3 regions of the Janthinobacterium sp. Mn2066 genome follow, and region 1 is predicted to be linked to each of the others. Evidence: predicted binding sites of a transcription regulator. Region 1 holds the regulator's gene; each other region holds the start of a gene.
The links. Region 1 encodes FNR, which switches genes on or off when oxygen is low (the NO sensors DNR and NnrR bind a similar motif). Its sites were predicted from a motif close to TTGATNNNNATCAA; they were not measured.

Region 1 (7,744 bases):
CTCCTGTTCCAGCTCGCCGGCGCGCACCTCGACTTCCTGCTGCAGCCGTTCGCGCTCGCTCATCAAGCCATTGAAGGCGTCGGTCAGTTCGCCGATTTCGTCGCGCTGCTGCACCGGGATGGGCGTAAAGCGGCTGCCGCTGACGCGCAGGGCCAGCAAGGTGTCGCGCAGGCGCACCAGCGGCGACAGCAAACGCACGGTTACCCAGCCCAGCACCAGGGCGGCCAGCAGCGAGGCGAAGATACTCCACAGCACCAGCCGGTACAGCACGCCGTCGAACGGTTCGAAGGCGTCATCGACGGGCAAGGAGGCAGCCAGCAGCCAGTTGACCGATTTCAGGCGCTGGAAACTGTTGACGGCCGTCACGCCCTGGCTATTGGTGCTGATCATGCTGCCCTCGCCGTCCTGCTTGAGCAATTGCGTGGTGGCCAGATTGGCGTTTGGCGAACGGGGCTGCAGCAGGCGGCTGGTGTCCGGGTGCAGCACATACAGGGGCACGGGGTCGCGCGTGAGGACAAAATAATAGCCATTCTTGCCGACCTTGGCCTGGCGCAGATGGCCCAGCAGATTGTCCTTGTACAGGCGCAAGACGCCGATCACGATGCCCACTACCTCGCCCTGGCCATCGAGCACGGGAGCGACCATTTGCACGATGGGCAGGTGGCTGGTCTTGCCCAGCATGGGCTCGGTGATCATGGCGCGGCGCGTGCGCATCACCGTCTTGAAGTAGTCGCGGTCGGTCACATCGATGCCATTGCGCGCTGGAACCTGGGGCACGTCGGCCACCACCTTGCCCTGCTTGTCCAGCACCAGCACATCGTCAAACAGGGCCAGCACGGCCCGTTGTTCATAGTAGGTGCGCAACTGGCCGGCGTTCTGCATCAGTTCGGGGGGCTGGTGCTGCGCCGTCTGGGAGATGATGTCGAGCAACATCTGCAGCTTGTCGTCGAGTTCCTCCGCCGTGCGCGCGACCAGCGCCGCTTGCTGGCTCAGCAGCACGGTGGTGAAGTCGTCGCGCATGCGCTGCACCTGGATCATGGTGACCAGGGCGATCATGGCGATCGAGGTCAGGCTGGTGGCCAGGGCGACTTTTGCTTTGATGCCGAGAGGTTTCATGATTTATTTTCCTATCAATACCCTGGCTTGGCAAGCAATCAGCCTGTGCCTTTTCGCATTGCGGTGCTGGCGAGTACGGCGCTATAGCGAGGTTCCACGATGTTGCCATATAATTAAAGGATGGATGTCGCTATTTGTACTGTTTTTCGCTGAAATTGTCGCATGGCAACGTACTATGCAGTAAACTTGATGTTGCATTTTTCTAAAAGGTACAGACATGACTGAAGCGCTACTTTCGCCTATTCCACCCGTGGTTTCCGTGGAGGCGTTGCGCGCGCGCTGCTCGACGTGCAGCATGCACCAGCTGTGTTTGCCGATGGGCCTGGATGTGGGCGACATGGACCGCCTGGACCAGATCATCGGCCGCCGCCGCAAGGTGCCCCGTGGCGCTTCGCTGTTCCGCATCGGCGATGCATTCCAGAATCTGTATGCAATACGCCTGGGGCACTTCAAGACGTACCAGATCAATCCGGGTGGCGAAGAGCAGGTGACGGGATTCCAGATGGCCGGGGAACTGCTGGGCATGGACGCCATCAGCGCCGACCGCCACCATTGCAACGCGGTGGCGCTGGAAGACAGCGAAGTGTGTGAAATCCCGTTTTCCAGCCTGGAACAATTGCTGGGAAACATGCCGACCCTGCTGCGCCATTTTCACCGCATGATGAGCCAGGAAATCACGCGTGAGCAAAGCGTGATGTTGTTGTTGGGTAATATGCAGGCCACGCAGCGGTTTGCCGCCTTCATCGTCAACCTGGCCTCGCGCTACGAAGCGCGCGGTTATTCGGGCAGCAATTTCCAGCTGCGCATGTCGCGCGAAGAGATCGGCAACTACCTGGGGCTGACCATCGAAAGCGTCAGCCGTCTGCTGTCGAAATTCAAGAAGGAAGGCTGGCTGCGCGTGTCGAACCGCGAGATCGAGATCTTGCAGCCAGCAAAGTTGAAAGCCATTACGGCCGGTACCGACAACTGCAAATAGGTTTTACAGCTCTTCGTCGGCGCGCAGGGTAATCGCGCGCTGCACCGGCCAGCTCCAGATCCCCGACAAGCGCCACTCGCGCTTGTCGTTCTCCACCAGCACTTGCCAGCGGCTGCGTTCCAGCATCGGCAACGCTACCGAAAAATTCCCCTGTGCATCGGGCTGCACCAGCAGCCGGATATCTTTTTCCGGCAAGGTGGCGTGCGCCAGGTGCAGCTGCAGCGGCGCCTGGTAAGCCTTGCCGAAGCTGTGCACGGAACCCGTCAGCCGGCCTTGCGCCACGTCATAGGCCAGGCGGGTGTCCATGGCCAGGTTGCTGGCGACTGTATCGCGCCGCAAGTCCTGGTTGATGGCCTTGCCCTGCTTGTAATAATCGCCCACCACCAGCGCGTCGGGTTGCGTAAAGGCGATATAGCCCATGACACTGCCGACGATGACGGACAATCCAGGGCCCACCATCAGCAGCCAGGGCCAGCGGTGCTTATACCAGGGAGCGACGGGCGCCTGTAGCGGCGAGGGATGGGACATGGTTTTTCCTTTTCTTTAGCGCGGTACAAAAAACACCGCTTTTTCATGGACATGCAGCGAGGCGTCGTCGAGCGAAGTCAATGCAATGCCGATTTTGTTCGAGCCTTTGTCCCCCACGCCGTGCGGCGCGCGCAGGCGGATCGGCCAGGCCAGCGTTTCCGTCGGCTCGACGGTTACTTCATCGCGCGTGAGCAGGGTCAAGCCGGGCAAGCCATCGACCGTGATGCGGTAGGTCTGGCGCTGTTCCGACGTATTCATGATTTGCAGGCGATACACGTTTTCGATCATGCCGTCTTCCACTTCGCGCCCCAGCGAACCGCGGTCGCGGATCACGTCCAGTTTCAACGGCGTGCGCAAGAGCAAGGAACTGCCGACGGCGATGGTGATCAGGGCCAGGATGGCGGTGTAGACCAGCACGCGCGGGCGCATGGCGCGGCGGCGTATTTGTCGTGCATCAAAGTTGTTGGCCAGTGCATGGTCCGTGCTGTAGCGCACCAGTCCGCGCGGGCGCCTGATCTTGTCCATCACGCTGTTGCAGGCGTCCACGCAAGCGGCGCAGCCGATGCATTCATATTGCAAGCCCTTGCGGATATCGATGCCGGTCGGACACACCTGCACGCACAGGCTGCAATCGATGCAGGCGCCCAGCTGGGCGTCGCCACTGGCGGTTTTCTTGTTCAGCGCACCACGTGGTTCGCCGCGTTTCGCATCGTAGCTGACGATCAGGGTATCCTGGTCGAACATGGCGCTCTGGAAACGCGCATATGGGCACATGTATTTGCACACCTGTTCGCGCAGCCAGCCTGCATTGCCATAGGTGGCCAGGCTGTAGAACAAGACCCAGAACCATTCCCAGGGACCGAAGTTGAGCGTGCGTACTTCATGCGCCAATTCCTGTATCGGCGTGAAGTAGCCGACAAAGGTAAAACCTGTCCACAGGGCGATGGCGCCCCAGGCCATATGCTTGGCGGTTTTCTTGGCCGTCTTGCGCAAGGACGGGCCTTGCCGGTCGAGCGCCATGCGCGCGCTGCGCGTGCCTTCGATCTTGCGTTCGACCCACATGAAGATTTCCGTGTACACGGTTTGCGGGCAGGCGAAGCCGCACCAGACCCTGCCGGCGATGGCCGTGACAAGGAATAAAAGATAGGCGCAGATGATCAGCAGGGCCGCCAGGTAGATAAAATCCTGCGGCCACAGCACCACGCCGAAAATGTAGAACTTGCGCGTGGTCAAGTCGAACAGCAGCGCTTGCCTGCCGTTCCAGCTCAGCCACGGCAAGCCGTAGAACGCCAGCTGGGTCAGCCACAGGCAAACCCAGCGCCAGGTGGCGTAGCGTCCTTTGGCCTCGCGAGGGTAGATCTGCTCGCGGGCCGCGTACATCTGGATGACTTGAGGTTCGGACATTATTTTGCAGCTGGCTGGGGATTCGACAAGCTCCACACATAGGCCGACAGCACATGCACTTTCGATTCACCGAGGAATTCACCGAAGGCGGGCATGGTGTTGTTACGCCCCTTGCGGATGGTTTCCATGATGGTGTCGGCGCTGCCGCCATACAGCCAGATCTTGTCCGTCAGGTTGGGTGCACCCAACTGCTGGTTACCCTTGCCGTCCGCGCCATGGCAGGCCATGCAGGCGCCGAACTTGGCCTTGCCCAGCACCGACTTGATCGGGTCTGCGGTGGAACCGGACAGGCTCAGCACATAGTGGGCCACGTTCTCGATATCGGCTTCCGACCCCAGCGCTGCACCCATGGGCGGCATCTGCCCGTTGCGGCCGTGCAGGATGGTGGTCTTGATGACGTCCGGCTCGCCGCCGTACAGCCAGTCCCTGTCGGTCAGGTTGGGAAAACCCTTGTTGCCGCGCGCATCCGAGCCGTGGCATTGCGCGCAGTAGGTCAGGAACAGCCGCTGGCCAATGGCCAGCGCCTGCGGATCGGCCGCCACCGTTTTCAAGTCCTGGCGCAGGTACTTGTTGAACAGCGGGCCGTAATCGATTTGCGCTTTTTTCAGTTCTTCTTCGTACTGGCCCGAGGATTTCCAGCCCAGCTTGCCGGCATAGGTGCCCAGGCCAGGATACAGGAACAGATAGGCCAGCGCGAAGACAATGGTGATGTAGAACAGCCACATCCACCAGCGCGGCATCGGCGTGTTCAATTCCTTCAGATCATCGTCCCACACGTGGCCGGTAGTGCCGTCGGCAGGGGCGCCGGGCGCCACCTTGATCTTCGATTGCGAGTACAGCAGCACGCCGCAGCCGATGATGCCCAGCAGGGACAGCACGATGATGTAGATATTCCAGAACTCACTGGTAAAGTCAGACATGGGTCCGCTCCTCTGCTGTCACTGGGGCCGGCTGGTCGAGGATCTCGTCATCGAAGGGCAGCTGCGCCGCCGCCTCGATATCGCTCTTGCTGCGGCTGAAGGTCCACCACAGGATGCCCACGAACGTCGTAAAGGACACCACCGTCATGACGCTGCTGGCGCTGTCGAACAAGTTATCGATTGCCATGCTAATTCCTTGTTTTGATTAATGTACCGAGGCCTTGCAGATAGGCCACCAGGGCGTCTTCTTCCGTCTTGTCTTTCAGCTGTTCCGGCGCGGCGGTGATCTCTGCATCGCTGTACGGATCACCGAGGCGGCGCAGCGCGCGCATCTTCGGCATGATCTCGTCGGGCACCAGCTTGGTTTTCGCCAGCCAGGGGTAAGACGGCATGTTCGATTCGGGCACCACGTCGCGCGGGTTGTTCAAGTGCGTGCGGTGCCATTCATCGCTGTAGCGGCCGCCCACGCGCGCCAGGTCGGGCCCGGTGCGCTTGGAACCCCACTGGAACGGCCGGTCGTAGACGAACTCGCCGGCGACCGAATAATGGCCATAGCGTTCCGTTTCCGCGCGCAGCGGCCGCACCATCTGCGAGTGGCAGTTGTAGCAGCCTTCGCGCACGTAGATGTCGCGTCCGGCCAGGCGCAGCGGCGAGTACGGTTTCAGGCCGGCGACCGGTTCCGTGGTGCTCTTCTGGAAGAACAGGGGAACGATCTCGACGGCGCCGCCGACACTGATCACCAGGGTGACCAGGGCGATCAGCAGCCAGGGGTTTCTTTCAATCCATGCGTGTGAAAATTTCATTTGTCTGATGCTCCTGTCAGGCGTGCGCCGCGTTCAGTTCGGGGATGCGGGCGACGGGCAATTTGCTGCCGCGCAAGGTCATGTAGGTGTTGTAGCCCATGATGCACATGCCCGACAGATACAGCAGGCCGCCGGCCACGCGCACCACGTAGTAGGGATAGGTCGCTTTCACGCTCTCGACGAAGGTATAGGTCAGGGTGCCGTCCGGGTTGACGGCGCGCCACATCAAGCCTTGCATCACGCCGGCGATCCACATCGCGGCGATGTACAGCACGATACCGATGGTGGCCACCCAGAAATGCATGTCGACCAGGCGGGTGCTATACATTTTGGTGCTGCCCGCCAGGCGTGGCAGCAAATAATAAATCGAACCCATGGTGATGAAACCTACCCAGCCCAAAGCGCCGCCATGCACGTGGGCCACGGTCCAGTCGGTGTAGTGCGACAGGGAATTGATGGTCTTGATCGACATCATCGGACCTTCGAAGGTGGCGATGCCGTAGAACGACAAGGAGACGATCATGAATTTCAAAATCGGGTCGGTGCGCAGCTTGTGCCAGGCGCCGGACAAGGTCATGATGCCGTTGATCATGCCGCCCCACGAGGGCGCCAGCAATACCAGGGAGAACACCATGCCGATCGACTGGGTCCAGTCCGGCAAGGCCGTGTAGTGCAGATGGTGCGGGCCGGCCCACATATAGGTGAAGATCAGCGCCCAGAAGTGGACGATGGACAGGCGGTAGGAGTACACGGGGCGCTCGGCCTGTTTCGGGATGAAGTAATACACCATGCCCAGGTAGCCGGCCGTCAGGATGAAGCCCACCGCGTTATGCCCGTACCACCACTGTATCATCGCGTCTTGCACGCCGCTGTAGGCAGAATACGATTTACCGGCCGAGGCCGGCATCACGGCGCCATTGACCACGTGCAAGATCGTCACGGCCAGGATGTAGGCGCCAAAAAACCAGTTGGCGACATAGATATGCTTTACCTTGCGCTTGATCAAGGTGCCGAAAAACACGATGGCGTAGGCGATCCAGACGACGGCGATCAGGATGGCAATCGGCCATTCCAGTTCCGCGTATTCCTTGCCGCGCGTCAGGCCCATCGGCAGGGTGACGACGGCCGACAAAATCACCGCTTGCCAGCCCCAGAAGGTGAACGCGGCCAGCTTGTCGGAAAACAGGCGCACCTGGCAAGTGCGCTGCACCACGTAGTACGAGGTGGCGAACAGGCCGCAGATACCGAAGGCAAAAATCACCGCATTCGTGTGCAGCGGCCGCAGCCGTCCATAGGTCAGCCATGGTATGTCGAGGTTCAGGGCAGGCCACGCCAGCTGGGCGGCGATGATGACGCCAACCAGCATGCCGATGATGCCCCAAACCACAGTCGCAATCGCAAATTGCTTCACGATCTTGTAGTTATAGTTCAGCGATTGATCCACAAATGCTCTCCCGGAATGACGATCTATGATGATGGCCAGAGAGTAATTGTTTAACTGTCAAAAAACTTTGATGTGGATCAAAATTCTCCAGATGGAACAAGCGTATCGAACCGGCATGCAGTGAAACGTGATCCAGGTAAAAAAGCCGGCCAAGATTGCTGCAGCAGCAGTCAGTCGCGCGGGTTTTCCGGCGGTGGCGTGACACTCGTATCGTCGTCCTGCAACAGACGCAAACCGGGTCCCACCAGGTCGTCGAACTGGCCGCTATCCGACGCCGTAAAAAACACCCACAGCGCGATAAAGACGACGATGATGCTGAGGGGAATCAGGAGGTAAAGTGCTTCCATGGTTTAACTTTTCCGCAGGCGCAGGGCGTTGGCGATCACGACGGCCGAACTGGCCGCCATGCCCACGCCGGACAGCCAGGGATTTAAAAAGCCCAGGGCAGCGGCGGGAATCGCGGTGACGTTGTACAAAGTCGCCCAGCCCAGGTTCTGGCGGATGATGGACATGCTGCGCGCGGCTGTTTTCGCCGTATCGAGCACCGGGCGCA
Region 2 (7,744 bases), on a different contig from region 1:
CGGCATCTTGAGCTTGCCGCCGCTTTGCACTTCCAGCTTCGGCGCCGGTGGCGGCGCAACGGGCGCGTTACGCGGCTGCGCCTGCTTCAATTCGCTGATTTGCTGGCGCAATTCCTTTTCACGCTCATCCATCTGCGCCAGACGCTCGACCAGGCGGGTGCGCGATTCCAGTTCTGGCACGCTGGCTTCCAATTGCGCCAGTTCGGCCCGCAAGCTGTCGATTACGCTCTCCTTGCCGATGGTCTCGGCACGCGCCCGTAGCAGCAGCGCTTCCTGGCGCTCCAGGTCGCCCGTTTTTTCCTGCAGCAGGGCGTGGCTGCGTTGTTGCAGCTTGGCCAGTTCGTGCGTCAGGCGCGCGTTTTCTTCCTGCAAGGCCGTGAATTTGCCCATGTCGGCCCGCACGCAGGCGCCGGCCTGGTGCTGGATCATGTGCAAGTCCCTGCACATCTGTTCTTCCAGTTCCGCATCGCAGCGCGGATGCGTCAGACCAGCCCAGAAGGCGCCGGCCACGTCGCCATTGCCGACGGCCGTGCGCCACAATTGCGCCACCTGTTCCGTCGTCTTGGCGCCGCGGAAACGCAGGATCACGGGCGCGTAGCGGCGTTCCAGTTCTTTTTGCAGTGCTTCCGACAAGCGGTTGCGCGCACCGCACTCCGTCACGGCGCCCACATGCACTTCGTAATCGTCGGCCAGCACGCGGCCACCCGTCATCTTGCCGACCAGCTTGCGCAGATAGCCGAGCGGCAAGCCCACGCCGACCAGCGGGCAGTGGCAGGTATGCGACAGTTCCCACAGCCGTCGCCGGCGCGAAGCGAGCGCGGCCTTTTCGGCCTCGCCGCTGGAACAATTGCTGATGACGGGGAGAGACTTGTCTTTGTCACACATGGCGGTATCCTGTCAGGCGTAGGAAGAAGGGAGAATTATTGCGGCAGGGAAGCGGCCGGACGCTTGGTGCTGACCATGCGGCCCAGCCGTTCGATGAACGTGGTTTTTGGTGGCGTGGGTAAATTTTGACTAACCAGCGTGGCCCATTGCTGCGACAGTTGCTGGCAAGTCGCCTGCAGTACGGGCGCCAGGTCGGGCAAGCCGGACAGGACTTGCAGGTGGCGTTCGATCACCGACGCCAGTTTCGGGCAGGCACCGTTATCCGTGCTGCGTGCGTGGTAATGCGACATCAGGTGCAATACGGCCGACAGCATCAACTCGGGTTGTTGCCCGGTGGCGCTGGCAGGCGTCGAAGAGTTACGGTCGATCGCCATCAAACACTCCTGTGCGGTGGTTTGGCTGGCTGGCGCGCACGTGGCGCGCGACTGGCTGGCGCGGTGATGCCGGGCTGCTATCTAACGTTCAGGCAGTTCAGGCAGTCAGGATCAGCTTATTCAATTGGGTCACGCGCAAGCGGTAAATCTTGCCGCTGTGTTCGATTTCCACTTCACGTCCCTGCTGCAGCAGCGCTTCACTGGTGATGCGGCGCGCCGGTTGCGCCATGCTTGCGAGCGGACGGGCGTGAATGGAAGTTGCATCCTGGGCCAAGGCGGGTTTTGAAGTATGCATTTTGACTTTCTTTTATCTCAGTTGAGAATGATTCGTATTTGCATTATTGTTGAATGTGGCCCGAAAAGCAAGCCCTATTTATGCGAAATCGGGCATTTTGTTGAGCATCGGTGAGAGGGGATTGCCGCCTGGTCAATTCAGATGGCGAAATGGTATGCGCAAGCGGGGGAACTGCGTCGGGCGGTGGCGGTGGCGGGCAGGTAGGGCGGGGAGTCAGCGGCGAAAAAAGACCCGGCCGAGCGGCAAGCGCTCCGGCCGGGTCAAGCCTGTGTCTGGCGAGTTGTCAATGGATCAGATCGTGGCAAGCAATTGCGCGGCATCGGCCTTGGTGTCGGTGTCGGCTTCCGCCTTGGCGGCAGCTTGCGTGTCGGCTTTCAGCTTGGCGGCGGCCAGTTGTTTGGCGCGTGAGCGCGATGGCGGCAGGCGGCGCAGGGTTTTCAGCGCATCGGGATCCTTGATGCCGATGGTGCGCTGGTCGACCGTGATCAGGCCGATTTCATTGAAGGCGGACAGGGTGCGGCTGACGGTTTCCAGGGTCAGGCCCAGGTAGCTGCCGATTTCGTGGCGCGTCATGCGCAGGTTGAACAGTTTGCTGGAATAGCCCATCTGCGCGAAGCGGTCGGCCAGCGAAACGAGGAAGCGGGCCACGCGGGCTTCGGCGCTGAGCGCGCCCAGCATGCCGATCATCGCCTGTTCACGCACCAGTTCGCGGCTCATCACGCCATACATGACGTTTTCCAGTTCCAGGTGGACGCGGCCCAGCGCCGTGAGTTTCTTGAAGGGCAGCAAAATCAGGTCGCAGTCGGACAGGGCCACCGCTTCCGACGAATAATGGCGCGAGTGGATGCCGTCCACGCCCAGCATGTCGCCCTTCATGGGAAAGCTGAGCACCTGTTCGTTGCCGAATTCGTCGATCAGCACGGTTTTCAAAAAACCCGAGTTGACGATATACAAGGTGTCGAATGGCTGGCCGATGGTGTGTACGCGCTGCCCCGTCTTGAACTGTACGTGCTGGAACAGCAGCTCGTCGGCGGCAATCGTGCAGGCGTTGGAGATATGCAGCAGGTCACATACTTCCTTCAGATTCGACCACAGCCGCCCTTGGCGCTGGCGCCCCGCTTCCATCGAGGAAGATGGGACGAGCGGCGACGAGGCCGGGCGGTTTTCAGGTGTTTGCGTGGACAGCATGTTCATCTCCTGGTGACAGGTAGTTCAGATTTGAATAACGGAATGCACGGGGTCGTTGCGCCCGGCCATGCAGGCCGGCGGCGTTGATCCTGGCGGGTATTGCTCAATTCGCTGAAGACTTGCTGTGTGATGACTGCAGTAATGATCAACCTAAGTGAAGACATAACTTGCCAGCAACTTGATTACTGATTTCAGTATGCCAACAGCCGTATAAAATTAATATCAGCAAGTGGCTGAATATGGCAGTAGGAGCCACGGTAGTGTCTGTAGGATTGTTCCTACCGGGAGGGGTGTCATTGCCGATGCCGATGGCATGGCAATGATGGATGCAGCACGCTCGCGCTCAGGTCTTGAAGGGGGACAGCAGGCGATGGGCCACGGCGTATTGCACCATTTCCGACAGGGAACTCATGCCCATCTTTTGCATGATGCGCGTCTTGTGCGTGCTGACCGTCTTGACGCTCAAGTGCAGGTTGTTGGCGATTTCCGTGATCGACTTGCCTGAGACCAGCAAGGAGAAGACTTCGAATTCGCGGTCCGACAGCTGTTTATGCAGCAAGCTTTCATTGGGCATCATGATATTGAGCACCAGTTGCTCGGCCACTTCGGCGCTGATGTAGGGACGGCCCGACGCCACCTTGTGGATGGCGCCTACCAGCTGGGTGCCGGCGCTTTCCTTGGTCAGATAGCCTTGCGCGCCGGCGCGGATGGCGCGCACGGCGTATTGCTCCTCTTCATGCATGGTGAGGATCAGGATAGCCAGCTTGGGCGCTTCGCTGCGGATCTGGCGGATCAGGTCGACCCCGCTGCGGCCCGGCATCGACAGGTCGAGCAGCAGCAAGTCAAAGCCACCCTGGCGCACGTGGTTCAGCACTTCGAAACCGTCAATCGCTTCGCCCACGATATCGATATCGGGCGCGCCGTCGAGTATGCGCTTCAAACCTTCGCGCATGATGGTGTGGTCGTCGGCAATCACAATACGTATCATAGGCCTGCAGTCTGTGCTGGCCGCAAGAGCTGGCCAAGGGTGAAAAGAAGTGTTAAAAAATCGGAAAGCTTGTCATATTAGCTGAAAACGGCGCCAGCCCCGTGTTTCTACCGTGCGCCGCCCTTTCATCTGACCTGTTACGGCGCCGGTGGTTCCTTGATCAGCCGATGTACCAATACCGGTAGTGTCGAGTGCGACAAGACTTTATTGGTGACGCTGCCCAGCAAGAGCTGGCCCCAGCCGCTGCGGCCGTGGGAACCCATGAAAATCAGGTCGCAGTGCTGCAACTGGGCTACCTCGACAATTTTCAGGGCCGGGCTGTCAGAAAAAGTCGTCAGGCCCGTCGCCTGCAGGCCCCGTTTGGCTGCCGCATCGAGCACGGCCTGCCAGTGGCCGGCGCCAGCCTTGCGCATGGCGATGCGGTATTCCTCTTCGCTGGGATAGCTTGGCGGAATGATCTCGATATACACGGGGTATTGGTACTCGGGCGCCACATACAGGGCGAGGATGTCCGCCTGCATCTGTTCTGCGAAGGCCACGCCGGCGCAGGCGGTCAGGTTGGAGACGGCTGAGCCGTCGGTGGCGATCAGAATTTTCTTATACATGGCAGTTCCTTTGTGTATGGACCGGCGCGCGCAGCCAGTCTTATTGTAGACGTGGCTGCAGCATTGTTTTCATGTAAAGACTTGATATTTATCAACACAGTTGCACCTTCAGTATAGACAACATAGGCAAGAAGAGGGCTTTTGTGGGTGTCAAGGGAGGGGGATTTCTTGCCTGGGCATGTTCTTGCCCGCACGCCAATGGTAGTATTTCAAAATACAACAGTGGGAACACTTATTTCCGTGAGGAAAAGCAATTGTAGGCCCGCTTTATAGCAGGAAGCGCGTTTTGAGATTTACCAATAGGGCAACGCCCTGCTACACTCGCACCATCGCAGCGGTATTGCCTCAAATCATCTTAATCGAGAAATTGCGGGTATCAGTCTGTAAAACGCACAGTTCAGGCGGAATTTTGACAAATTATGGAGAAGCAGGGATATGACCAACGCCGCTGATGATTTCGATGCCTTATTCGATGAAGTATCTGCGCAACGCACGGCCGCGCCCGCGCCTGCCGCCACGCCAGCACCCGCCGACATAGCGGACGACGATTTTGAAGCCTTGTTCGACTCGGTGTCGGCCAGCGTGGCAGCGCCGGCAGCGGCCGCCGCGCCGGTGGCCGAAGTCGCTGTGGAGGTGGCAACTGAGGTGGCAACGGATGTTGCCGCAGAAGCGCCGGCCGCCGATCCGGTCGACAAATCCGACCAGCCCATGTTTGAGCGCCTCGGCGGTATCGTGCGCCTGCTGCACGATTCCTTGCGTGAACTGGGTTACGACAAGGCGTTGACGGAAGCGTCGTCGCAGATCGTCGACGCGCAAGACCGCCTGGAATACGTGGCAACCCTGACCGAACAGGCCGCCAACAAGGTCTTGAACACCCTGGACGAAGGCATGCCGGCGCAGGATGTGCTGTCGAAAAAGGCCAAGGACATGGATAGCCGCTGGACCGCGCTGTTCGACGGCAAGCTGAGCCTGGAAGAATTCAAGGCCCTGGCCGGTGACACGCGCCAGTTCACGCAAGCCGTTGCGGTGGCCACGGAAGCAGAAAAAGCACGCTTGCTGGAAATTATGATGGCCCAGGACTTCCAGGACATCACCGGCCAGCTGATCAAAAAAGTGGTCAACATCACCAAGACGGTGGAAAACGAACTGGCCCAGCTGCTGCGCGACAACGCGCCAGCCGAAGTGCGCGAAAAACTCGCGCAAAAGCCGGCCGCACCGCTGATGCAGGGCCCGTCGGTGCCATCCGTGGCGCTGGACCAGAATAATGTTGACGATCTTCTTGCTGATTTGGGATTCTAATGGACGATATGCTCAAGGATTTCGTCGTCGAGGCGATGGATCTTGCGGTTAATGTTGAAGAGCACCTATTGCGTCTCGAGCGCGATCCTGACAACAAGGAAACGCTCAACGCGGTGTTCCGTTCTTTTCACACGATCAAGGGCGGCGCCGGGTTCATGGGCTTGCCTGCGCTGGTGGCAGCCTGCCACCTGACGGAAAACCTGTTCGACGCCTTGCGCACGGGCGCCGCGCCCGTCACTCCGCTGGCCATCGAGGCAGCGCTGCAGGCCTCCGGTTTCGTGGCCGACCAGCTGACGGAACTGGCCAATGGCGCCGCGCCGGAATCCCTGCCAGCCATGCCGCAGGAACTGGAACACATCCTGACCAACGCCATCGAAGGCAAGGATGCACCGGCCGCGCCTGCGCCGGTTGCCGCCCCTGCAGCAGTGGAAGTCGTGGCCGAAGTGGTCGCGGCCCCCGTTGTTGCCGCACCGGTGCTCGGAGAAGATGGCCTGGACTGGACTGGCATGTATAACGCCGTGGTGCCGGAAGGCAGCAAGCTGGCCGCCGCGCCCGCCACTGCCGCTGTGGCGGCAACGCCTGCATCCGCGCCTGCCGCACCTGTCGCTGCCGCTGCCAAGCCGGCCGGCAAGGCCTGGGATGGCGTAGACCGCCGCGAGGGCGCCGATGCGCGTCACGCCGCGCCCGTCAAGGAAGACAGCATCCGCGTCGACGCCGTCAAGCTCGACGCCTTGCTGGAAGTGGCTGGCGAATCGGTGCAGGCGGCCAACCAGGCTGCCGTGTTGCTGGAACGCTTGCTGCAATTCAAATTCGAAGGCCCGGCTGCCAGCCTGATGGCAACCCTGGCCGAAACGCTGGAACGCGCTTCGCGCTACTCGACCGAGTTGCAGCGCGCGACCCTGGCCACGCGCATGCAGCCGGTAGGCCGTCTGTTCCAGAAATTCCCGCGCCTGGTGCGCGAACTGGCGAAAGACCTGGGCAAGGATGTCGAGCTGACCATCGAGGGCGCGGAGACGGAAGTGGACCGCGTGGTGGTCGACAGCCTGTACGATCCGCTGGTGCACATGCTGCGCAATTCGCTCGACCATGGCGTGGAGTCGCCGGAAGACCGCCTGGCCGCCGGCAAGCCTGCCAAGTCGTATATTTCCCTGAAAGCATGGCAGGAAGCCAATAGCGTCATGATCGTGCTGCAGGATGACGGCAAGGGCATGGATCCCGTCTTCCTGCGCAGCAAGGCGCAGCAAAAAGGCTTGATCAGCGAAAACGCGCAGTTGAGCAACGACGAGTGTTTCCAGCTGGTCTTCCTGCCAGGCTTCTCGACCAAGGAAGTCGCGTCCAGCGTGTCCGGCCGCGGCGTGGGCATGGACGTGGTGAAAACGGCGGTAGAGAAAAACCGTGGCGCGATCCACATCGAATCCGCGCTGGGCCATGGCACCAAGTTTGCCATCCGCCTGCCGATCGAACTGTCGATCGTGCCGACCATGCTGGTGTCCACCTCGGGCGCCGCGCTGGCGCTGCCGATGGCGGTGGTGCAGCGCGTGGTCGAGTTGCCGGAAACCTTCATGGAAGTGGGCGGCGCACCGGTCCTGAAAGACCAGGGCCGTCCATTGCCGGTACGCTCGCTGGCGGGCGCCTTGGGCTACGAATCGTGCAGCGAGCGCGTCGGCATCGTGGTGGCCGCACCGCAACCGTACATCCTGGCGGTGGAAGCCGTCGATGGCACGGCCGACCTGGTGATCAAGCCGATGACGGCGATTACGGTGGAAGGCATTACCGGCACGGCCCGCTCGGCTGAAGGCGAACTGGTGCTGGTGGTGGGCCTGTCGTTCCTGATGGATGGTTGCCGAAGCAGCGTGCGCCTGGCAGCTTAAGACTGCTTTGTTGCTTGGAAAGCCCGCTGTGCTTCACGCACAGCGGGCTTTTTTATTACTGCATCAGACACCGTCCGGACGTAAGGTTCCACCTTCCAGCCAGCGTTGCACGCGCACGATTTCCTGTACGCGCGCTGCTTCGTCCTTGGGTGGCGGCAAGTAAATATCGGGCATGATGCCGCCCAGGTCCACTTGCAGATGGGGCAGGCGGGCCGAGCGCGAAGTGGCGTATTGCAGCT
Region 3 (7,744 bases), on a different contig from region 1:
CCTACTGGGGTTCGATGGCCTTGCCCGTGCTGGAAGATTATCAGCGGCAAGTGGCAATGGTGAATCGCGGCAACTCCTGGTACGGCCGCGTGCGTTTTCCCGCCGCGTTTGAAGCGGCGCGTGCGCACGCTGCCCAGGCGCTGGGCGTGCATACCGACGAAATTGTTTTTACGCGGGGTGCTACCGAGGCCTTGCAAATCCTGATCGCCAGCTACAACCGCCTCAAACCGGGCGACACGGTGCTGTACGCGGACATCGATTACGACAATATGATCACCACCACGCGCTGGCTCAGGCAGCGGCGCGGCGTGGAGGTGGTGTCCATTGCCATGCCCGAACCGTTCAGTCATGACAAGGTGGTGGCCGCTTATGCGCAGGCACTGGAAGACCATCCGAAGTTGAAACTGATGCTGCTCACGCACGTGAACCACCGCAATGGCATGGTCTTGCCGGTGGCGCAGATCGCCAGCATGGCGCGCCAGCGCGGCGTGGACGTGATCGTCGATACGGCCCATGGTTTTGGCCAGCTGGACATGACGATCCCCGACCTGCAGGCGGACTTTGTCGGCATCAACCTGCACAAGTGGATCGGCGCCCCCGTGGGGGTGGGTGCCGTGTACATCAAGCGGGGCCGGCTGGCCGATATCGATGCTTACCAGGGCGAGGAACAGGGCAACGATATCCGTACCCGCGTGCATACAGGCACTTTGAACTTTGCTGCCTATCTGTCCTTGCCGTTGGCCTTTGATATTCACGGCCAGATCGGCGTGGCCAACAAGCAGGCGCGGCTGCAGCGCTTGCGCAACCGCTGGGTGGAAGCGGCACGCGGCATCGACGGCGTGGAAGTGCTGGCTTCGTCCGACCCGCGCCTGACCAGTGCACTGGCCGCCTTCCGCCTGAAAGGCAAGACCAGCTTTGCCGACAACCTGGCGCTGTCGAAACGGCTGGTGGCCGAGCATGGCATTTTTACCGTGCCGCGCGACGGCCTGGCGGCGGGCAGCTGCATCCGCGTTACGCCTGGCATCTTTACGCCGGACGCGCATATCGAGCGCTTTATCGTCGCTTTGCAGCAGGTGGCGCGCAGCTGATTAACAGCGCATAAAAAAACCGGCCCCATCCGCAAGGAGGGGCCGGTTTTTTATCCAGGCGCTTAAGCGCGAAGAGTGGACAGGATCGGTTGCAGCACGGCCGCGCCCAGGGCGGCGCTGCGTGCACCGCTCCAGCCCGTTTGCGGGTCAGGATCGTTGGCATTGTCCTTGAACGGCAATTCCAGGGTCAGCGCCAGGCAGCCGAAGGCGTGCGTGATGTGGGGCGAACCCATGGTCAGCACTTCCGGCGTGAATGGGCCATCTTCATAGCCGTACACGTCCTGGAAGTCGGGGCTGGCCACCTTGAAGTCGGCGATGAAGCGGTCTTGCTCGGCTTTTTGCGCAGGCGTAAAGTTTTCCAGCGCATCGCTGCCGGCCACGAACACGTACGGCAAGCCTTCGTCGCCATGCACGTCGAGGAACAAATCGCAGCCGATTTCATGCATCTTCTGTTTCACCAGGAATACTTCCGGGCTGCGTTCCATCGTCGGCGTCATCCATTCGCGGTTCAGGTTAGCGCCAGCCGCGTTGGTGCGCAGGTTGCCGTGCACGGAACCATCCGGATTCATGTTCGGCACCACGTAGAAGACGGCGTCTTGCAGGCATTGGCGGGCAAACGGGTTGGCCTGGTCCAGCAGCGCTTCGAGCATGCCTTCGACAAACCATTCCGCCATCGTTTCACCGGGATGCTGGCGCGCGATGACCCAGACTTTTTTCTCGGCATCGGCATCACCGACCACCAGCAGATTCATGTCGCGGCCTTCGACCGTGCTACCCAGGTCGATCAAACGCACCAGCGGTGAGGCTTGTGCGCTGTCGATCAAGGCCAGGTGGCGATCCCATGGATACGGCTCGAAATAAGCGTAATACACGCTTTCTTCTTCTGGCGTGTGTTCGATAGTCATCACCGTGCCGTCAAAGCTGGTCGGCACGCGGAACCATGTTTCGCGGTCGTAGCTGGCCACTGCCTGGTAATCTTTCCAGCCGTCCGGGTAAGCAGACTTGCCGGCATTCATGAAGCGGATCGTGCACGCTTCGCCTTGCGCGCCTTGCAGGCGGAAATAAAACCACTGCGTAATGTCGGCGTGGGAATCTTTACGGATGTTCAGCTCGATGGATTGGGCATCGTCGGCGCGCAGCACCTCGATCGCGCCGGCGTCGAATTGCTGGCTGATTTTAATGGTCATGAATGTTTCCTGATAAAAACAAATAAGGTTTGCATCGTGTGCAATGGCGCGATGATACCCGTTTTACTTGTCACCTTGTGCTGGCGCAAAGGGCGACACGTGTCCTTTGCTAAGGTAAAAAGTCCTAGCGCAGTTAATCAGGGGAGAACATCATGGCAAGCAATGGCACGCAAGATAACCATATCCGGGAGCTGGAAAAGAAAATCAGCGCCCTCAGCGACGCGCTGGCCCACCTGGGGCAGGGGACGAGCCTGAAGGAGTTGCTGCGCATTATACGTTTCCCCGGCTACACCACGCCGGCCGAATTCGCCTTTAACGTCGCCATCCTCGACACCATGCTGGTGCAGGCGAATGCGCTGGATAAACTGGGGCAGGATTTGGTGGCGGGGGCGAAACTTGTGGTCGGCAAGCAGTAATCAGGGGTCAGACCCGCCGGGTCTGACCCCATTTACAAGCCGCCGAAGCGCTCAAAGAACCACGGCTGAACCGATGGCGCATGTTCATCCTCGCGCCGCAAGGTCGCCAGGATATAGTCTTCGGCCGCTGCATGCGTGCGGCGGTACAGGGCGCGCGCCAGGGCGTAGGCTTGTGTGCCGGGCCACGGTTCGGGTAGCAGTTCGACGGGCAGTTGCGGGTCGTGCAATTGCACGCGGCGGTAGGTGTGCGTCAGTAGCGAACGGATGACGAACGCCTGTTCCGCATCGATCGTGGCGTCCTTTGCCTGCACCTGCAGCAGGTGCAGCAGCGGCTGGAAGCGCGCAATAAATTGTGCATAGCCGGCCATCACTTCCGATAAATCCCAGCATTCGCCGACCATATCGCGCAGCGGACGGGTGCTCACGCCCGGCAATTCCGTTGCGTGGCAGACATACAGCTTGCCCAGCACTTCATTGCGGGTGAGGATATCTTCCAATACATCCGGGTCGGCCGCCGGATGGCCGAAGATGCCCGGCGCAATCAAGCCATAACCTGCCCACAGTAATTCCTTGCGCACGGCGCCCCGTTCCGCGGCGTCGATGCTGCCGGCCGGGCCGATCACCAGGGTCCAGCTGCCATCCCAGTGCGCCACCAGCGGCGCGTAGATGCGACGGTAGGCGCGCTCGAAGCGGGCCGATGCTTCCGGGCGTATGGTATAGGCGCTGCGGCGGCCATCGCGCTGCGAGCTGAGCCAGCCTTCCTGCGCCAGGCGGAATACGCTGGTGCGCAGCAGACGGTCATTCACGCCGAACGGCGCCAGCAATTCGATCAGGCTGCCCAGCCAGAGCGTCCCGCCGCGCGGCACGATGGCGTCGCCGAAGATGGTCATCACCAGCGACTTGGAGCGGGGCGGGTCGTTGGCGAGGAAATCGGCTATCCATGCGGTACAAGCGGGGTTTTTCATGTGGTCCTGGGCTGGTTGCTGCGGTATGTGAACAAGATGCACAGTTTACTTGGCCGTGCGTTTGCCGTGCGGAAAGGTTGTGATTATTTTTCACATCATACCTTGTCAAAACTCGCATGAGATACGAAATATTAAAATGATTCAAATCAAGTGTATGCAAACTGATTTTTGTATCGTATTATCTGATTATCGCCATGCGCCGCTGCGCATGCATAGAACATGGGAGACAGATCATGTACGCACAAATGGTTGAAACCGGCCTGAAAAACGTCCGTTCCATCGATGACATGGGGCAAGACGAACGGGCTTTCCAGGCGCGCATCGACGAAGGCATCAAGATCGAGGCCAAGGACTGGATGCCGGACGCCTACCGCAAGACCCTGATACGCCAGATTTCGCAGCACGCGCACTCGGAAATCGTGGGGCAGTTGCCAGAAGGCAACTGGGTCACGCGCGCCCCTACCCTGAAGCGCAAGTCGATCTTGCTGGCCAAGATACAGGATGAAGCGGGCCACGGCCTTTACCTGTACAGCGCGGCGGAAACGTTGGGCGTATCGCGCGACGAGCTGCTGGCCGCCTTGCATTCGGGCAAAGCCAAATACTCCAGCATTTTTAACTATCCCACCTTGTCATGGGCCGATATGGGCGCCATCGGCTGGCTGGTCGACGGTTCGGCCATCATCAACCAGATTCCCCTGTGCCGCTGCTCGTACGGTCCATATGCGCGCGCCATGATCCGCGTCTGCAAGGAAGAGTCGTTCCATGCGCGCCAGGGCTACGACATCATGATGTCGCTGTGCAAGGGCACGCCGGAGCAAAAAGCCATGGCGCAAGATGCCTTGAACCGCTGGTGGTGGCCGTCGCTGATGATGTTCGGCCCGTCCGACGCCGCTTCCGTCAACAGCGCGCAATCGGCGCAATGGCGCATCAAGCTGTTCTCCAATGACGAACTGCGCCAGCGCATGGTCGACCAGACCGTGCCGCAAATCGAATACCTGGGCTTGACCGTGCCCGATCCCGACCTGAAATTCAATGCTGACACGGGCCATTACGAATTCGGCGAAATCGACTGGGCCGAATTCAACAATGTATTGAAAGGCAATGGTCCCTGCAACCGCGAGCGTTTGCAAACGCGGGTCAAGGCGTATGACGAAGGCGAGTGGTTCCGCGATGCGCTGGTTGCCTACGCCGACAAGCAAGCCGCTGGCAAAGCGGCAGCGTAAATATAAAGAACCGAGGAGAACAGCATGAGCAAAGAATGGCCATTGTGGGAAGTTTTCATCCGCAGCCAGCACGGCCTGGCGCATAAACACGTGGGCAGCCTGCACGCGTCCGACGCCACCATGGCGGTCAATCATGCGCGCGACGTCTACACGCGCCGCAATGAAGGCGTCAGCATCTGGGTGGTGCGCGCGGCCGATATCGTCGCCAGCAGCCCGGGCGACAAGGGCGCCCTGTTCGAACCATCGAACAGCAAGGTGTACCGCCATCCCACCTTCTTCCCGATGCCGGAAGAAGTCAAGAACCTGTGACGGGAGCGCCTGCAATGGATGACAAGGTCAATTACCTGCTGCGCCTGGGCGACAATGCCCTGATCCTCAGCCAGCAGCTGTCCAAGCTGTGCGGCAAGGGACCGGCGCTGGAAGAAGACATGGCGCTGACCAACGTGGCGCTCGATCTGCTGGGCCAGACGCGCTTGTGGTTCAGTTATGCGGCCGAACTGGAAAACGCGGGCCGCGACGAAGACGATATCGCCTTCATGCGCGACGCGCACGACTTCAAGAACTGCCTGCTGCTGGAACAGCCGAACGGCAACTACGCCGACACCCTGATGCGCCAGTTTTTCTTCGATACCTGGCATTACTTCCAGCTGCTGGAACTGAGCAAGTGCGGCGATCCGCGCATCGTGGAAGTGGCGCAAAAATCGATCAAGGAAGTGACCTATCACCTGCGCCGCAGCGGCGATCTGGTCGTGCGCCTGGGCGATGGCACGCCGGAAAGCCATGCCAAGACGCAGGCGGCCGCCGATGCGCTGTGGATGTACACGGGCGAGATGTTTAATTATGACGCCGTTGACCAGGCGATGTTTGACGCCGGCATCGCCCCTTCCAGCGAGGTGTTAAGACAGGCTTTCCTCGAGCACGTGGCCGAGATCTTTGCAGAGGCGACCCTGGCCATGCCGGCGCCGGACGCCTGGATGCAAAAGGGTGGCAAGCAGGGCCGCCATACGGAACACCTGGGCTTTATCCTGGCCGAGATGCAGTTCCTGCAGCGCGCCTATCCCGGAGCGGAGTGGTAATGAATACCGTCGCAGCATCGCTGGACGCGGCCCAGGTCTGGGCCTGGCTGGGCGAAGTGCCCGATCCTGAAATCCCCGTCATTTCGGTGGTGGACCTGGGTATCGTGCGCGCCGTGGACGTGGTGGATGGGGATGAGTGCATCGTGACCATCACGCCCACCTATTCGGGCTGCCCGGCCATGCAGGTGATTGCCGACGCCGTCACCGATGCCTTGCGCAGCCACGGCGTGGCCAGGGTCACCCTGGTAAACCAGCTGTCGCCCGCCTGGACTACGGACTGGATGAGCGAGACGGGCAAGGCCAAACTGAAAGGTTATGGCATCGCCCCGCCGCAACAGCAGGTGATCGATATCAGTGGCTTGCGTGGTGGCGCAGGGGCGGGAGTCAAGCGTCATGCTGTGCCCAAGCTCGACGTGATTTGCCCCAACTGCGGTTCAAACCACACGCAGCTGACCAGCCAGTTCGGCTCCACGCCGTGCAAGGCCCTGTATAAATGCCTGGATTGCCGTGAACCGTTTGACTACTTCAAGTGCCACTAAAAACAGGCATGCGTTGCGAAGAAACTGGAGATGAAGCATGAGTAAATTTTATCCGCTGTCGGTGGCAGACGTGCGCCATGAAACGCGTGACACCATCGCCGTCACGTTTGCCGTGCCGGCGGAGCTGGAGCAGCAATTCCGCTACCAGCAGGGGCAGCACCTGACACTGCGCACCCATATCAATGCGGAAGACGTGCGCCGCTCGTATTCCATCTGTTCGGCGGTGCAGGACGGCAGCCTGCGCGTGGCCATCAAGCGCACGCCGGGCGGTGCCTTTTCGACCTGGGCGAACGACACCGTGAAAGTAGGTGCCAGTATCGACGTGATGCCGCCGATGGGCCATTTCAACGTGCCGCTTGATGGCGCCAACCGCAAGCACTACCTGGCGTTTGCGGCTGGCAGCGGCATCACGCCCATCCTCTCCATCATCAAGACGACCCTGCTGGCCGAACCCCTGAGCCGCTTCACGCTGTTTTACGGTAACCGCGCATCGTCTTCCGTCATCTTCAAGGAAGAATTGACGGACTTGAAGGATGTGTACCTGGAGCGCCTGAACCTGGTCTACGTGATGAGCCGCGAGCAGCAGGATATCGAATTGTTCAATGGCCGCATCACGCAGGAAAAATGCGAACAGTTCCTGCAGCACTGGATCAGGATCGAGGACTACGATCACGCCTTTATCTGCGGCCCGGAAGACATGATGCTGGGCGTGTCGACCGCCCTGCAGGCGGCTGGCATGCCCAAGCAAAATATCAAGATCGAGCTGTTCGCCGCCAGCATCCCGAAAAACGCCCACAAGCCGCGTACCCCGCCTGACGAGACCACCCGCCAGGAAACGGAAGTGACCGTCATCATGGACGGTTACCACACCAGCTTTACCATGGAGCGCGACAAGGAATCCATCCTCGACGCCGGCCTGCGGCAGGGCATCGACATGCGCTATTCGTGCAAGGGGGGCGTGTGTTCCACCTGCCGCTGCAAGGTCACGCAAGGCAAGATCGAGATGGACGTCAACTACGCGCTGGAAGACTACGAAGTGGCGCGCGGTTTTGTATTGAGCTGCCAGAGTTTTCCGTTGACGGATAAGGTGGTCGTTGATTTCGACCAGGCTGAATAACCCAACTGCCACTGCCGGGGTCAGACCCGGCGGGTCTGACCCCAGATTTCTGTTGAGGGTCATTACACAAGAAGCGAGACATCATGAGCTACCAAAACATCCTCTTCACCATCGAGCAGGGCATTGCCACCCT

Region 2: a site for FNR is predicted at 4,417-4,430, ahead of ACL9RI_RS24815 (universal stress protein). Genes of this name have one in related genera too.
Region 3: a site for FNR is predicted at 3,793-3,806, ahead of paaA (1,2-phenylacetyl-CoA epoxidase subunit PaaA). Genes of this name have one in related genera too.

The regions. Positions count from the first base shown of each region.
Region 1 covers NZ_JBMOUF010000019.1:58,541-66,284, reverse strand. Annotated here, with positions in the region: gene ACL9RI_RS26700 (response regulator) at 1-1,116, opposite strand, end outside; gene fnr (fumarate/nitrate reduction transcriptional regulator Fnr) at 1,334-2,092, shown strand; gene ACL9RI_RS26690 (FixH family protein) at 2,096-2,620, opposite strand; gene ccoG (cytochrome c oxidase accessory protein CcoG) at 2,636-4,024, opposite strand; gene ccoP (cytochrome-c oxidase, cbb3-type subunit III) at 4,024-4,944, opposite strand; gene ACL9RI_RS26675 (cbb3-type cytochrome oxidase subunit 3) at 4,937-5,131, opposite strand; gene ccoO (cytochrome-c oxidase, cbb3-type subunit II) at 5,133-5,747, opposite strand; gene ccoN (cytochrome-c oxidase, cbb3-type subunit I) at 5,764-7,191, opposite strand; gene ccoS (cbb3-type cytochrome oxidase assembly protein CcoS) at 7,362-7,538, opposite strand; gene ACL9RI_RS26655 (heavy metal translocating P-type ATPase) at 7,542-7,744, opposite strand, start outside.
Region 2 covers NZ_JBMOUF010000015.1:92,167-99,910, forward strand. Annotated here, with positions in the region: gene ACL9RI_RS24790 (DUF2325 domain-containing protein) at 1-885, opposite strand, end outside; gene ACL9RI_RS24795 (hypothetical protein) at 921-1,259, opposite strand; gene hemP (hemin uptake protein HemP) at 1,357-1,554, opposite strand; gene ACL9RI_RS24805 (helix-turn-helix domain-containing protein) at 1,846-2,679, opposite strand; gene ACL9RI_RS24810 (response regulator) at 3,086-3,730, opposite strand; gene ACL9RI_RS24815 (universal stress protein) at 3,868-4,335, opposite strand; gene ACL9RI_RS24820 (protein phosphatase CheZ) at 4,771-5,634, shown strand; gene ACL9RI_RS24825 (chemotaxis protein CheA) at 5,634-7,505, shown strand; gene ACL9RI_RS24830 (S41 family peptidase) at 7,569-7,744, opposite strand, start outside.
Region 3 covers NZ_JBMOUF010000003.1:441,921-449,664, forward strand. Annotated here, with positions in the region: gene ACL9RI_RS08310 (aminotransferase class V-fold PLP-dependent enzyme) at 1-1,088, shown strand, start outside; gene ACL9RI_RS08315 (M14 family metallopeptidase) at 1,151-2,275, opposite strand; gene ACL9RI_RS08320 (hypothetical protein) at 2,428-2,691, shown strand; gene paaX (phenylacetic acid degradation operon negative regulatory protein PaaX) at 2,724-3,656, opposite strand; gene paaA (1,2-phenylacetyl-CoA epoxidase subunit PaaA) at 3,890-4,879, shown strand; gene paaB (1,2-phenylacetyl-CoA epoxidase subunit PaaB) at 4,904-5,188, shown strand; gene paaC (1,2-phenylacetyl-CoA epoxidase subunit PaaC) at 5,203-5,955, shown strand; gene paaD (1,2-phenylacetyl-CoA epoxidase subunit PaaD) at 5,955-6,494, shown strand; gene paaE (1,2-phenylacetyl-CoA epoxidase subunit PaaE) at 6,532-7,611, shown strand; gene paaG (2-(1,2-epoxy-1,2-dihydrophenyl)acetyl-CoA isomerase PaaG) at 7,695-7,744, shown strand, end outside.